DNA from 3 places in the Pseudoalteromonas sp. S3178 genome. Region 3 is predicted to be linked to each of the others. Evidence: predicted binding sites of a transcription regulator. Region 3 holds the regulator's gene; each other region holds the start of a gene.
The links. The regulator LexA, encoded in region 3, represses DNA repair genes until DNA is damaged. The targets are predictions, from matches to a motif close to TACTGTATNNNNATACAGTA.
Positions count from the first base shown of each region.

Region 1: ruvC (crossover junction endodeoxyribonuclease RuvC) is a predicted target of LexA. The motif match lies at 4,166-4,185, and genes of this name have one in related genera.
Region 2: uvrD (DNA helicase II) is a predicted target of LexA. The motif match lies at 3,667-3,686, and genes of this name have one in related genera.

Region 1 is NZ_PNCW01000017.1:31,450-36,964, reverse strand. It holds gene tolR (protein TolR) at 1-187, opposite strand, end outside; gene tolQ (protein TolQ) at 174-878, opposite strand; gene ruvB (Holliday junction branch migration DNA helicase RuvB) at 1,958-2,965, opposite strand; gene ruvA (Holliday junction branch migration protein RuvA) at 2,973-3,590, opposite strand; gene ruvC (crossover junction endodeoxyribonuclease RuvC) at 3,593-4,117, opposite strand; gene CWC11_RS04270 (ABC transporter permease) at 4,245-5,515, opposite strand, start outside.
Region 2 is NZ_PNCW01000002.1:9,145-14,659, forward strand. It holds gene cysQ (3'(2'),5'-bisphosphate nucleotidase CysQ) at 1-748, opposite strand, end outside; gene nudE (ADP compounds hydrolase NudE) at 741-1,313, opposite strand; gene yrfG (GMP/IMP nucleotidase) at 1,376-2,023, shown strand; gene CWC11_RS00220 (dUTP diphosphatase) at 2,024-2,647, opposite strand; gene CWC11_RS00225 (YacL family protein) at 2,731-3,099, opposite strand; gene CWC11_RS00230 (hypothetical protein) at 3,214-3,438, opposite strand; gene uvrD (DNA helicase II) at 3,751-5,515, shown strand, end outside.
Region 3 is NZ_PNCW01000040.1:31,572-37,086, reverse strand. It holds gene coxB (cytochrome c oxidase subunit II) at 1-222, opposite strand, end outside; gene lexA (transcriptional repressor LexA) at 701-1,318, opposite strand; gene CWC11_RS12730 (PaaI family thioesterase) at 1,496-1,936, shown strand; gene CWC11_RS12725 (hypothetical protein) at 1,947-2,327, opposite strand; gene CWC11_RS12720 (DUF7218 family protein) at 2,559-2,810, shown strand; gene CWC11_RS12715 (hypothetical protein) at 2,941-3,642, shown strand; gene CWC11_RS12710 (endonuclease) at 3,699-4,358, shown strand; gene CWC11_RS12705 (S41 family peptidase) at 4,467-5,515, shown strand, end outside.

The sequences.
Region 1 (5,515 bases), on a different contig from region 3:
CAATAATTGGTGGCGTGTCTTTAGTATCTACTAAATCCGACTCTTCCATTTTCGGTAAATCAACTTTCACACCATGAGTAATAAGCGGTGCTGTAGCCATAAATATTATTAGCAATACCAACATTACATCAATGTAAGGTACTACATTAATTTCTGCGACCGGACGGCGCCTTTTACGCTGATACATTCGCTTGAGCCTCTATTTGGGTAGCTGCTTGACGGTGTAAAATATTTGCAAACTCTTCCATAAAGTTGATGTAATGAGATTCTAGTTTTTCAACTTTATTAGAAAAGCGGTTATATGCAATAACTGCCGGAATAGCCGCAAATAAACCCATTGCAGTTGCAATCAATGCTTCAGCAATACCAGGTGCTACCATTTGTAATGTTGCTTGTTTAACTTCGCCTAGTGCAATAAAGGCATTCATAATACCCCACACAGTACCAAATAAGCCTATGTATGGACTAATAGAGCCAACAGTTGCTAAAAACGATAAACTTGATTCTATTTTTTCAATCTCGCGAGATAGCGCAACGCGCATTGAGCGGTGCGTACCTTCCATAACAATGCCTGCGCTTTGAAATGTATTCTTTTTATGGCGTGCAAACTCTTTAAAGCCTGCTGTAAATAGCGCTTCAATACCATGAGATTGACCACTTCGCGACGAAATTTCGTTGTACAATTTGCTTAGATCAATACCTGACCAAAATTTTTGTTCAAACTTTTTAGCATTAGCTAACGCATCTGATATCGCTTTTTTGCGCTGAAAAATAATCGCCCACGACATAACCGACATGGCAACTAGCCCTAACATCACTAACTGAACAAGCAAACTGGCTTCTAGAATTAGATCTAAAAAATTAAGCCCTGATCCCACGTTAAACTCCTAAATAATTTCAAAATACGGCAAATTGGTTCATTTGTGTAAATACGACCGTCTACGCGGTCAAAAGTTGCATCTAGTGTATCTAGTCCATTTCAAGCTGACAACGATATTGCTATGAATAAGCAACAAAAAACGTTAAAAATCATCTTTATTATGCTTTTGTATCTTTATTAGGTTTTTATAAAACCCAGTTTATTATTTTAATGCGGTTAAAATGCTTAAATATATGCCTTAAACGTCATAAAATGCACCGTTTATTCAATTTTAGCGCATAAACACTCAAAACCACTTTCGAGCAACCTAATCGTAATAGTAAAACTAATACTGAGCTAGAATGAAAAACATTACTTAAGTTATAATTTTCATCCACTTATAAAATTAACGATTAATTAACGCACAAATTTAAAACAACGATAAAACTCATAGCATTAGTTTTTTTAATCTGAAAATGCAAATTTTCTAGTTTGAATAAAAAAGCAATCTTACGTATTATTCTCCCATACCGAGCTGACGCACTAAATGAAAGATTTTTCGTTAAGTCGAGTTCTTAGTAATAGGATATTTTATCGTATTACATTGTTTTACTCTTTTGGATAAAACCAACATTAAGTAAAACGTAGTTCCCCTGGATTACTTCCTTCAACTTGTTGTTTGCCCGCATTATATGCGGGCTTTTTTTTTGCCTAAATTTTACTACCAATTTGGCATGTACTCATTGTAAACAGCACAATTTGTAGTTACTCAATATGGATTTTCCATATCGATTAACGTTTTACCAAAAAATTAAGCTATCCACTACGAGATAAAAAACGTGCTGATAACAAGCTAAAAGTTTTAACACTGTTAGCCTAAGTTTAATCTCTTAAATTGATAAAGTATTAATGCTGATTGGTATTAATGGTACGCAGCATAGCCACGCCAGTCTTAACGTTAAGTGAATTACAAAATGATTTTAATTTTTTGATTACATTTGCAACAAAGTGGATGAAAGCTGAGTAAGTTTATAAAGAGTTTACAAATAAGAAGGGATGCAGCCCGCTACATTTACTATAGCAGGCTACTAAATTAATTTAATCTTGCTTAGGGAGTAAACCAAAATGATGATAAGCATTGTCAGACACAATTCGCCCGCGTGGAGTACGCTGAATAAAGCCTTGCTGAATTAAAAAAGGCTCAATTACATCTTCAATGGTTTCTTTTTCTTCACCTATTGCCGCTGCTAAGTTATCAAGCCCAACGGGCCCACCCATAAACTTCTCTATAATGGCGAGTAAGTATTTACGGTCCATGTAATCAAAGCCGCTTTTATCAACATCAATCATATCAAGCGCTTGCTCAGCAACATTTGCATTTACTGTCCCGTCTGACTTTACTTGTGTGTAGTCGCGTACGCGGCGAAGTAAACGGTTGGCAATACGTGGCGTACCACGCGAGCGCTTTGCAATTTCAGTTGCGCCGTCGTCGCACATTTCTAAATCGAGGTAATGTGCTGAACGCCCTACAATATGTGATAAGTCGGCTACTGAGTAAAACTCTAGACGCTGTACAATACCAAAGCGGTCTCTAAGCGGTGACGTTAGCGATCCTGCTCGCGTAGTCGCACCAATAAGCGTAAATGCAGGTAAATCTAATTTAATAGAACGCGCAGCTGGGCCTTCACCTATCATAATATCAAGTTGGTAATCTTCCATTGCTGGATAGAGTATTTCTTCAACTTGTGGGCTTAGCCTGTGTATTTCATCAATAAACAGTACATCACCCTCTTCAAGGTTGGTAAGCAGCGCAGCTAAGTCGCCGGCTTTTTCAAGTACAGGGCCTGAGGTTGTTTTAATACTTACGTTAAGCTCATTAGCAACAATGTTCGCAAGCGTTGTTTTACCTAAGCCTGGCGGGCCAAATATTAATAAATGATCGAGCGCTTCGCCTCGGCTACGAGCAGCTTCTATAAATATTTCCATTTGCTGCTTAACATGTGGCTGACCTCGGTAGTCGGCTAACAGTTTTGGCCTTATAGCACGATCGATGGTGTCTTCGTTGGTTTTTTCAGTCGCGTCAATTAAGCGATCCGCTTCAATCATGGGTTACTCACAACATTGATTTTAAAGATTCTTTAATAAGAATCTCAGTAGACATATCTGGTTTACTAACCGATTTTACTGCTTTTTGCGCTTGTGGCAATTTATAACCAAGTGCAACCAATGCTGATACCGCATCATCGGCGGCATTATTAGCAATTGTGGTATCGCTCATAGGCTCAATAACGGCACTGTCGCTAAATGGTGTAAATAAGTCATTGCCCCAATCTTTTAATCGGTCTTTCATCTCAAGTACTAGGCGCTCAGCTGTTTTTTTACCAACACCAGGTAGCTTAACTAAAGAAGTAGCATCTTCGTTATTTACACAGCTCACAAATTGCTTAGCCGACATGCCCGATAATATAGCTAACCCGAGTTTAGGCCCTACTCCGTTAGCTTTTAATAGCTCTCTGAATAGTGCACGTTCAGTTTTATTATTAAATCCAAATAATAACTGTGCATCTTCACGCACTACAAAATGAGTATAAACAATCGCATTTTCGCCAATGTTTGGTAAGTCATAAAAGCAGGTCATTGGCATTTGAACTTCGTAACCTACACCGCTTACTTCTAATAAAATTTCGGGTGGTTGTTTTTCGACTAAAATGCCATTTAAGCGGCCAATCATAATTATTTCCTTAAACGTCCTCTAACGGTTTTGCTTGCGCTACCCGCTAGTTTAATTAAATTTTGTTCTGAGTGAGCATGACAAATAGCAATAGCAAGTGCATCGGCTGCATCAGCCTGAGGCGTACCTGGTAATTTTAAAATATTTTTTACCATATGTTGTACTTGCGATTTATCTGCGCCGCCGTTACCCACCACGGCTTGTTTAATTTGCCTTGCTGAATATTCAAATACCGGTAAATCAGCCATAGAAGCACCTACAATAGCGGCTCCTCGGGCTTGGCCTAGTTTTAAAGCCGAATCGGGATTGTGCGCCATAAATACTTTTTCGATGGCGAAAGTTTCTGGCGAAAATTGCTCAATTAATTGCGTGATCCCTTGGTAAATCATTTTAAGCCTGATAGGAAAAGGATGATCGGCCAATTTTATGCAGCCACTGCCTAAGTAAGTAAACTTAGCGCCTTGATGCGCCACAACACCATAACCGGTTAATCGTGAGCCAGGATCTATCCCTAAAATAATAGCCAAGAAGGGCTCCATTATTGTTATTTTTTAATTATGCTAATAATGCCAGAGCACTGTATAAATTACCAGTAACAAGTAAAAACAAAAACGCCCACAAATTAAGTGGGCGTTTAGTGTTTCAAAGTATAGCTTACGCTAATGCGCGAACTAACCCTTGAGTATTTTGTTTAAGTTTACGGGCAATCATAAAGTAGCCAAGCGCGGCCACAAATACACCACCCGATACAGGCCCTATAAGCCAAATAGCGGGGTGTAATTTACCTGCTAGGTCAAACATTTGCTGCTGCACAATTAAAAGCGCTACATCACTAAATAGTGCCGCAACAAAACCCGCTAAAGCACCCAATAATAAAAACTCATATAACGTCGCATTTTTAATTAAGCGGCCTTTAGCACCCAGCGTTCGCAAAATTACAATTTCTTGCATACGCTCGCCTAAACTTGCCTGTACTTGCGATATAAGCACCAGCGCACCACACAGTACAACTATGGCAAGTACAAACCCAATAGCTAACGACACTTGCTGAATAGTTGATTGAATTTGTTTAACAAAATTATCAACATCAATTGCGGTTATTGTTGGGTAAGTACGTAATAGCTGGCTAAAGTCTCGTTTTTGCTCAGGCTCTATACGCACCGATGAAATATAAGTCGCCGGAAAGTCTTTAAGTACGTCGGGGCTTAAAATTATAAAAAAGTTAGGTTTTAGCGTCGCCCAATTTACTTTGCGAACACTGGTAATTTTAGCGTCAAACGACTGCGCACCAATTAAAAACGTTAAGGTGTCGCCTATTTCAACGTCTAAACGTTCTAACATTGACTCCTCAACCGATGCTTCACCTACTGCACCTTCACCAAACCACTGCCCTTCTATAATTTCGTTTTGAGCTGGTACATCTTTAAGCCACGTTAGGTTTAGCTCACGGCCAATGCCCGAGCGAGCTTCTTCGTCTTTTTTCTCGTTGTCTTGCAGCGATACTTTGCGTGCAACCAACTCGCCATTTACCGCATTTACACGCCCACGAATGGTTGGGTAAAAGTCTGACACCTGAATATCATTTTGCGCTAAATATTCATTTACTGGCTCAAGCTCATTTTGCGTAATATTCACTAAAAAGGCATTAGGCGCATCAGCTGGAAGCTGCGATTGCCAATCAGAAATCATGTCGTTTTTAAGTACAATTAAAAACAACAATAATTTAATCGCTAACGAAAAACTAATAAGCTGCACAGCATTTACGTTTGCACGCTTTTGAATAGACGCAATAGCCAAAGACCAGCTGTTACCCGGTTTTAAACCCAGTTTACGCCCACCGCCAAATATAAGTTTAGACAGTAAAAATAATACACCAATAAGCGCTAAAGTAGACACAAACAAAATAAGGGTAATTTTTATATTGT
Region 2 (5,515 bases), on a different contig from region 3:
GGTGTCCCATAACAATAAAATCTGGGTTTTCTGTGCTCTCTCGCTGGTTATAAGTAAGAGGGTTAAACTCAGCATCGGTAATACAACCGCCCGCCTCTTCTACAATAACCTGCGATGCACCGGTATCCCACTCACCAGTTGGGCCGATTCTTAAAAAGCAATCGGCTTTCCCCTCTGCAACAATGCACGCCTTTAACGAACACGAGCCAACGGCGATAGTGGCAAATTGGGTATTTAAGTACTGACTTACTGCCTCAATTTTTTGCCTACGACTAACTGCAAGCGTTAAGTTGTCAGGCGTTGCCACCGACATTTTAGTGTCGTTGCCATTTTCACGCTTAAATGCCCCATTACTTGCTGACGCAAAATAAGTAATACCTTTTGCTGGCCAATGAATCACTCCCAATACCGGGTGATTATTTTCAATAAGCGCAATATTTACGGCAAAATCACCACTTTCTAAAATAAATTCACCGGTGCCATCCATAGGATCTAGTAACCAATAGCGCTGCCAATGCTGTCTGTCTGCTAAAGCAGGAATAGGTGTTTCTTCCGACATAATAGGAATATCAGGCGCTAGGGCTTTTAAACCAGCAACAAGTACATCGTTAGCAGCAAGATCTGCCTTGGTTACTGGTGTGTTATCCGATTTTTCTTGCTTGCCAATATCGTCTTTTTTATAAATCGACATAATGGCATCACCAGCACACTCAGCTAATTCAATACATGGCTCTAATAATTTATTCATTGGCAGCTCCAGACGCTAAATACTTATTTAATAATAGCAAAGCTGCAACGCTGCGTGCTTCGGTAAAATCTTCTTGCTCTAATAATGACTGCCAATCTGTTAATGGCCACTTAACAACCACCAATGGCTCTGGCTCGTCACCTGGCAAAGTTTGTGGGTATAGCTGCTTGGCAAACAAAATATGCATAGTGGCATTAAAATAACTTGGCGCCATAGACACCACTTTTAGTGGTTCAAAAAACTCAGCGCCAAAGCCAACTTCTTCTTTAAGCTCTCTGTTTGCAGCTTGCTGAGGTGTTTCGCCCGGGTCTATTAACCCTTTAGGAAACCCTAACTGATAGTCGTTTGTACCAGCACAATACTCACGCACCAATAGCATTTCGTTATCAGCAGTAATAGGCACAATCATCACTGCACCTCGGCCACCGCCGCGAATACGCTCGTACTGACGTTCTTCATTATTAGAAAATTTAAGCTCTAAAGATTCAACAGTGAATAGGCGGCTTTTAGCGACGACATCATTGCTGATAATTTGGGGTGGAGTTGGGTGCTTTTTCTGTGTCATTGGCGTTATTTTGCTATCATGGCAGTTGTGCTTAATCATAAACTTTTCACAAGGAAAAGCCCATGCTAAATTGGTCAAAAATCGATACAGTTTTACTCGATATGGACGGAACATTACTCGATTTACATTTCGATAGTCATTTTTGGCTTAATGTTGTTCCTGAGCAAGTTGCACTTACTCGCAATATAACCCTTGATGAAGCCAAAGCTGACATACATAAACGTTATCAAGCAGTAAGCGGACAAATACAGTGGTATTGCTTAGATTATTGGGAAGAGCAACTAAAATTACCAATAATGGAATTAAAGCGTCAAACTCAGCATTTAATCAAAGTGCGTGAAGATGTACCTCACTTTTTAACAGAGCTAAAAAAAGCAGGTAAAGAGCTCATACTGTTAACTAACGCTCACCCAGAAAACGTAATGCTTAAATTTGAGCATACCGCCATAGATAATTATTTAGATGGTGTGGTGTCGACTCACCAATACGGAGTGAGTAAAGAGCAGCAAAGTTTATGGTATCAGGTACAAAAAGATTTAGGGTTTAATAAACAACGTACCCTGTTTGTAGATGACAGTGTACCGGTGTTAAATGCCGCCAGAGAATTTGGCATTGAGCATTTACTTGCGGTTGCTAACCCAGATAGTAAGCAACCACATAATGTAATAGCCGATTACTTAAACGTAACCGACTACCGCACTATTATATAATTAGCTTTTTGGGTAACGCGCTTCTAGGCCTTGGTATACTAACTTTGCAAAATCTGCATGTTCGGTATCAAGGCTTTTAACGACTTCAACTAAGTGTTCGTTATCTTCTTGGCCGTTCCACACTTTAATATAGCTACCATCTTTATAACCATGATCTTGGCGGAAGAAGTTTAAGGTATTTTTACCTACGTAACCACGGTATAAATCGTCTATATCCATGCCCATTTGTGCCATACAGCCTGCAAATGCAGCGGCGTTAAAGGTTTTATCAGCAACTGCTGATGCTGCTAACATTTCAAGTGTTTGTTTAAAGTCATCAGCTTGCTCAGGCGCATTAAGTTGCTGCTCTAATTGCTTAGCTAACTCTTCATAACTTGTAGTGCCGTCTATTCTTAGCGACAAACCAAAGTGAAAAATATCAACCAATTCTAAAATTACTTGCTCTGTATCGGGCGTTTGTTTTTTCCACCACTTCCAGCCGTAATGATCTAACATTTCTGCACATTCGACCCAAATGGCTCTGTACCATTCAAATCCTTGGCTAAACCATTGATCATGAACCTTAGTATTCATGGCATTTTGCATTTCTAGCATGACTACTAGCTTGTTTAAATTGGCAGACATATTCATTCCTGACGTTTTTGATTAGTGTAATAGTACAGATAAAAAAAGCGTAATGCATCTGCACTATTTTAATAAATTTGGTTTTACTTTGATCCGCTAAATTCAGACCACGACTCAATTAAATCAATAAAATCTTCAAAGCCACAGCCACTGCTTAAGCCGTTTTCTTCAAGCATTAAATCATCATCTTGGTAGGCTACTAGATCTTCACTATCTTGATGCAGGGCATGCGCTTCAAATAAGGCTTCGTCTTTAGAGAGTATTAAATCGATCTCCTGGCCTTTTAGGGTAACTGGCTCGTAGCTTGTTTTTACCGAGGTAATAAGCGCTTGCACCATGGCTACTTTGTCTTTGCCAATCTCTTCATTTAACCAACGGCCAATTATTGCGTGCTCGCTGCTTATTTTAATGCGTAAGCCACTAATAGGGTCACGTATAAATTGATATTCCATAACTGTTACTTTTTAAACGCTAATAACGCGATTATACCCGTAAATTCGCTTAAACGCCGACTCTAAAAAGCAAAATAGCGCCAATGGGCGCTATTTTTATAAAACGTTAAATACCTAACTTCGCGAACGGTAACGTGCTGCGTCTATAATCGACCATAAGTAAATAATTGGCACAAGTACAAAGCCTACTAATACATATATAAGCGCATAACTAATTATAATCGCTAGCGCAAAAAATATAGCGGATAAAATACGCCCTTGAACTAGTTGCCCTAAACCAGGAAAAAAGATATTACACAACGCTGCAATTACATTACCGCCAGAACCTTGATCAGCCATACTCACCTCTGTAGTTAATTAATTTTAAATTTTAGTTATTTACTTACTATCACACTTTATGCCAATTTATTAAAGCTTAAAAATCAGATAGTTAAATTAATACTAAATAAATACGTTAGTATTTTTTACTAAATATAGGTCAATTTGATTATTTTTATTCTTAAATTTAGTTATTTATACATGCTAAAAACTAGCCAGCTAGTTGGTTTTAGGCACTATTTTTAGAATAGCTGTTCATAAAAACAGTATTTTATTTAGCCTAACAAAAACACCTGTTATACTGCCCTCATTATTGATTGAAAAGGCGTAACGATGGACGTTTCTGAATTACTCGATGGCTTAAATGACAAACAACGCGATGCCGTTGCAGCTCCACTACAAAACATGCTGGTATTAGCAGGTGCTGGGTCTGGTAAAACACGAGTGCTGGTTCATCGTATTGCGTGGTTAATGCAGGTTGAGCAAGCCTCTGCTTATAGTATTTTTGCGGTTACTTTTACCAATAAAGCCGCTAAAGAAATGCGCTCTCGAGTAGAAGAAACCTTAAAAGCACCTGTCGGTGGCATGTGGATTGGTACTTTCCATGGCTTATCGCACCGTATTTTGCGCGCTCATCACCGAGAAGCAAACCTGCCAGAAGCCTTTCAAATATTAGATTCTGACGATCAGCTAAGAATGATCAAGCGCTTATTAAAATCAATGAATATTGATGATAAAAAATGGCCAGCTAAACAATTTGGCTGGTACATAAGCGCTAAGAAAGACGAAGCACTTCGCCCTAAAGATATTCAAGCTTACGATATAAATGAGCAAATGATGCTGCGTGTATATGCCGCGTATCAAGAAGCGTGTGACCGTGCTGGTTTAGTCGATTTTGCTGAAATACTCCTGCGTAGCTATGAGGTGCTTAAAAATAACCCTACACTACTTCGTCATTACCAACAGCGCTTTGCGCACATGCTGGTAGACGAGTTCCAAGATACCAATACCATTCAGTACGCATGGTTAAAGCTACTCGCAGGCGATACACAAAGCATTATGATTGTGGGCGACGACGACCAAAGTATTTATGGTTGGCGCGGCGCTAAAATAGAAAATATAAAACGTTTTTTAACTGACTTTGATGCCGAGACTATTCGCCTTGAGCAAAACTACCGCTCAACTGCAACCATTCTAAAAGCATCTAATGCGCTTATAAAAAACAATTCAGAGCGTATGGGTAAAAGCTTATGGACCGATGGTAACGAAGGCGAGCCTATATCGATTTATGCCGCCTTTAACGAGCTAGACGAAGCCCGCTTTGTAAGCAGCAAATTACGTAGCTGGTTAAATGCAGGTAATGCATTGCAAGACGCCGCCATTTTATACCGTAGCAACGCGCAATCTCGTGTACTCGAGGAAGCCATGCTACAAGAAGGCTTAAAATACCGTATTTACGGTGGTATGCGATTCTTCGAGCGTCAAGAAATTAAAGATGCACTATCGTACTTGCGATTGGTAGGAAACCGCCAAGATGACGCTGCATTTGAACGCGTTATTAATACCCCTGCGCGCGGTATTGGCGATAAAACATTAAGTCATATACGTGATTGTGCACGGGCTGAATCACTCCCGCTTTGGTACGCAGCTAAAGCCATTGTTGAACAACAGCACTTATCTGGCCGCGCGGCAGGTGCAGTATCTAAATTTGTAGAACTGGTAGAGCACATAGAAGACAAAATTAGTGACCTTACACTGCATGAGCAAGCTAAATACGCGATTCAAACCTCTGGCCTTATGGCTATGTACCAAGCTGAAAAAGGCGAAAAAGGCCGTGCTCGCGTAGAAAACTTAGAAGAACTTATAAGTGCCTGTGATCAGTACGAACTCCCTGAGGAAGAAGAGTTTAGTTCGCCACTTCAAGGGTTTTTAGCTTATACATCACTTGAATCTGGTGAAGGCCAAGCTGATGAGCACGAAGACGCGGTACAAATGATGACCCTTCACTCAGCTAAAGGCTTAGAGTTTCCGCTTGTGTTTATGGTGGGTGTTGAAGAAGGCATGTTCCCTTCACAGCAAAGTAATGAAGAAACAGGTC
Region 3 (5,515 bases):
TACTGCCCCTTTAGATTTACGGTGATGAATCAGTGCCCAAAACATAATTGCGAACACTATCACCCCAATCACACAACATATTAAAAATATGGTCATGTGTAGCTGATATACATTATTGCTTATATCGGTTACGCCTTTGCGCATATTGTATTGGCTATTTGCCATTACATGCTGCGGAAAAACAATCAATACAAGCCACAAGGTAGAGGTCAGTTTACCCATGTGACGGCTCCTTTGATGCTATTGCGAGTGCAAAGCGAAGAGGCATACGGCTTAAACGCCTATTCGTTATTTTTATTATTTAACCAATCTTATTTGTTTTAATTGGTATTGCTGTGCCAACAAAGAGTTTGTGTATATTGTGTGTTCTCAAAACTAAAAGCTGTGAGTTATTGTTAGCCCAGCAAATTAATAATTAGCTAAAAAACGTACAACAAGCAAGTTTTAGTATAAAAAACAAACAAGTTATATTTTAAAATGAGCCTTAATTACACCAACATAAATACAATTTAATAATCAAAAAACGAGCTAAAATAGGGGGTGTATCACATAAAAGAAGAGTTAGGTACGAGTGCAAAAAAGTTTACAGCTTAGATAACTTTATGACTGCTTTAGTATTGCTAAAAGGTGGGTTTTTAAAACAAAAATGCACACTAAAAAGTGCGCATTTATAAATTTACTATCTAATATAGGCTAGAAATTACATCCAATCGGCGTTTCTAATTACACCTACTGCTAAGCCTTCAATATTAAAAGACTCATTTTCAAGGTCTACTTCTATTGGCGTAAACTCTTCGTTTTCGGCGTGTAATAATACTTTGCGGCCTGCTTTTTCTAGGCGTTTTACGGTTACATCTTCATCAACTCGCGCAACCACAACTTGACCGTTTTCAGCGGTTTGAGTGCGATGTACAGCCAGTAAATCACCATCCATAATACCAATATCTTTCATACTCATGCCATTTACACGAAGTAAAAAATCGGCGGCAGGTTTAAACATTAAAGGATCTATTTTGCAGTGGCTCTCAACATGTTCTTGCGCCAAAATAGGAGAACCTGCAGCAACACGCCCTATAAGTGGTAGGCCTAACTGCTCTGGCTCTTCTTCTTCAATTAATTGAATTCCACGGCTGGCGCCTGGCTTCATTTTAATAGCACCTTTTTTTGCCAGTGCTTTTAAGTGCTCTTCTGCTGCATTAGCACTTTTAAAACCTAATGTTTGCGCTATTTCGGCACGTGTAGGAGGCATACCAGTGTCTTTAATAAAAACTTTAATGAGTTCTAGTATTTGAGCTTGGCGTTTCGTTAATGGTCGCATACAACTGGTTTTCCATACAGTACATTTAACTGTGAGTATATACAGTTAAATAAAAATCGCAAATTTAAATTGTGCTTTAAAATAGCTAAACTAAAAGCATATGTGTACATTTTAGGTATTTATAAAATTCACATTTATAAAGTGCTATAAACTTGGTTTTAATTCAAAGGAGTAATTATGAGTATTTGGCACCACCCCATCACTTTAGAGCTTTGCAAACAGTTAGAAGAAGGCATTGACGGCCAAGGCACATTAATGAAAACCATGGGCATTGAAGTCACAGAAATTGGTGATGATTACCTAGTTGCCACTATGCCTGCTATACCTGAACATCATAATCCTATGGGTATGGTTCACGGTGGTGCAAATGTAGTACTTGCTGAAACAGTAGCAAGCTATGCTGCTAATTTTGTTGTCGACTTTACAAAATTTTATTGTGTAGGGCAGGAAATTAGCGCAAGCCATTTAAAAGCATCTCGCAATGGTACTTTAACTGCAACCGCTAAGGCTTTTCATATAGGTAAACGTAGTTCTGTGTGGGAAATAAAAATAACAAATAGTCGCAATGAGCTATGCTGCGTATCAAAAATGACCGCAGCAGTTGTAGAGCGCAGGTAATTACTTCTTTTTATTTTTCGATAGGATAAATAGTAATTTCCATACCTGCACCAATCGCAGATATACGTAGCAGTGTGTCTGCATGTAGGGCTTGGTTAAAACACTTAGGTGACGTGCCCGATTCAAAGCCAATATCAAACGTTCTTCGCGAGCAGCTTAGCCATTGCTTAAGCGCGTTACGTGAACACGACTCAATAAGCTCGCACAAGTGGTTAATAGCTTTATCTGGTGTTGATATTTCACCTGAGGCTTCAATACGCGCAAGTTGACGATATTCGTCTTTATCATAATGCAAAACCGTCGCGTTTTTCTTTAAGTCTGCCACTAAGGCGCTAATATCATGTTTAGACTCAAGCTCTAGATCTACATTTAAAAATTGAATTTCCGACATTGTCTGCTTTTTACCCTCTTATAGTTTCATCGCAAACTTTAACGCAGTTTTACTTTTATACCAAATTAACAAAGCAGTAATCCTTGCTTTATCTTCATAAATACACTTTTTAGCGCTTTTGGCACCTAACTTGCTCGTTTTAATTAAGCTGGCTTAATCGCTTAGTTTTACAATTAAACAATGAAATTAATACACACATTGTGTAAGTAACGATTTTTAAGGAGCATTAAAATGGTAGATCATGGTCCACAAATTAAAAACGACGATCAGTACGATGCACTTCGCGATGAGGGCATGAGTAAACAAAAAGCCGCACGTATTGCCAATAGTAATACCCATAAAACAGCGGTAAAAGGCGGCAAAGCCTCTCAGTATGAGCAACGCACAAAAAAGCAGTTATACGATAAGGCAAAAGAGGTTGGTATTAGCGGGCGCTCTAAAATGAGCAAACAAGAGTTAATAAATGCCCTGCGTGAAAGCTAAAATTAACTAAAATCTATTGATGTCATTAAAGCCTCATATTTATAAACTTATGAAAAACTGCGACAAAATGCCGCAGCAAAAGCGTGGGAAGCTATAATAAACTAACGCTAAAAATAATAAGAAGATAAATATGAGCAAAAAAATATTTAAGCGTGCACGCAAATTACATAAGTGGCTGGGCTATTTACTTGCCTTACAAATTTTGGCTTGGCTTTTAGGCGGCCTAGTTATGAGCGCTATTCCACTTGAATATGTGCATGGTAAACACCTTGCCAAGCGCACACTTACAAACCCATTTGCACAAGCCGACTACCCCGCATCACTCGATAATATTACTTCACAAGTGGCTAATCCCACTCAAATACTATTTGAAAACTTTTTAACTACTCCCCTTATTACTGTTATCAATAATACCGAACAGCAAAGCTTTAATGGTTTAACGGGGCGCCCTTTTGAACCACCTACTAAAATACAAATTACCGCTAATGCGCAGGCTCATTTACTAATCAACGCTAAGCCAATTAGTACAACGCTTTTAAAACAAGGTACTCGAGAGGTCGGATACAAAAAAAATGTGTGGCAAGTACAATTTAACGACACCTTTAATACTACGCTGTATTTAAATGCAATTAACGGCAAAGTAATTACTGTTCGCAGTACTCTATGGCGTATATTCGACTTTTTTTGGATGCTGCACATAATGGATTACGACGAGCGAGAAGATTTTAACAACCCGTTACTCATCAGCTTTGCAGCCACCAGCGTGCTATTTTGTTTATGCGGCATGTTGCTACTTTTGCAAAATTTAAGGCTTAAAAGGATTTTTAAATAGGTTTATATTTTAATTTCAAGGCTTTAAACTAGCGCCTCCTGTAGTTCACGTATGTGATGGATATGCTTAAATTTATTTTAGCCTTTGTGGCTTGTTGTATTTGTTTTTCGGCATCGAGTGAAGAATTCACCCGTTTTTCAACGGCTAAAAGGCACTTAATTAAAACCCTGCCTAATAACGCCAAAAGCCTCTACTGCGGCTGCGACATTAAAAAACAAGGTAAAAAACTAGTGCCAGATCCAACGGATTGTGGTTATGTGCCTCGTAATACATTTACCCGCTCAGGCAAGGTAAACCAGCGCGCTTTACGTATTGAATGGGAGCACATAGTGCCCGCGTGGGAGTTTGGCCACCAGCTACAATGCTGGCAAGACGGCGGACGCAAAAACTGCCGAAAGGTCAGTGCTAAATTTAGGAAAATGGAAGCCGACATAAACAACTTAGCCCCCGCTATTGGCGAAATTAACGCAGATCGCTCTAACTATCGCTTTGGTATGCTTAGCGAAAACGCCACACAGTATGGACGCTGCGAAGTAAAAGTTAACTTTAAACAACGCGTAGTAGAGCCACCATTTTATGCCCGTAAACGCATTGCCGACACCTACGCTTATATGCAAAAAACATACGGGCTAAAAATATCTGATAAACAACAAAAGCTATTTGATGCGTGGCAAAGGCAAGCGTTTGCTAATAAAAGTAGCGCAAGCAAGCTCTAAAAAAGCCTGGTTTGTACACTCATTTACATAAATCAGGGCCAAATACGTTGAATAAATAGGCGGGTGTTGTAATATTTTAAACAACTTATTTACAAAAAGTAGTTTTGTATGTTTAAAAATAATAAAGCATCACTCGCTATTATTGCTGCACTTTCAGGTCTAACGCTTGCTGGTTGTGGCGGCGGTAGCAGCATGAATGAAACGCCAGATCCAGTAATAACCCCTCCAGCAAGCTCAGCACCAACGTGGACTGCTGGAGTATTTGAGCCATCGGATGATTTAAAAAACTTTTGCGAAACACCGCGCACAGGTAACGATCCGTTTAATAATAATGAGCCTTACCCAGACCAAGCAGGCTCAGCACTTTACGAAAAGCTTTGGCTTCGCTCGTGGAGTGACGAAACCTACCTTTGGTATGACGAAATTGCCGATAACGACCCTGAATCATTCGATACAGTAGCTGAGTACTTTGCTCAGCTAAAAACCGAAGAGCTAACCGACTCAGGTGCTAAAAAAGATAACTTTCATTTTTCTGAGCCTTCTGAGGACTACTTTCAAGAAGCGCAATCGGGTGTTACCTCAGGTTATGGCATAAATTGGGCATTTATAGGCGACTCAGCCGATAGAATTTTGCGCGTTGCCTACCTTGAAGATGACTCACCAGCAAGCCAAATTGGCTTTCGACGAGGTGATACTGTCCTTGAAGTTGATGGCGTAAGTATAAATACCAATACACAAGCTGGCGTAGATACCCTAAACGAAGGTTTATTTAGCCCAACTAATGGTGACTCGCACACCATCGTTGTGCGTAGTATCGATGGCGCCGAAAAAACCTTTAACGTAACCGCTGGCAACATAGAGCAAACGCCTGTTCAAAACGTTAAAACCTTAACCACAGCGAATGGCACAAGCGTAGGTTACATGCAGTTTAATAGCCATATAGGTATTGCCCAAGAAGGCCTAATTGCTGCCGTTAACAAATTTAAAACCGATAACGTAGACGAGTTAGTAATAGACTTTAGATACAACGGGGGCGGTTTATTAGCGCTTTCTTCGCAGCTTGCTTACATGGTAGCTGGCAGTGCAAATGTGCAAAGTCGTATTTATTACCAAACCCAGCAAAACGATAAACAACCTGTTGAATCGCCTTTTCCGTT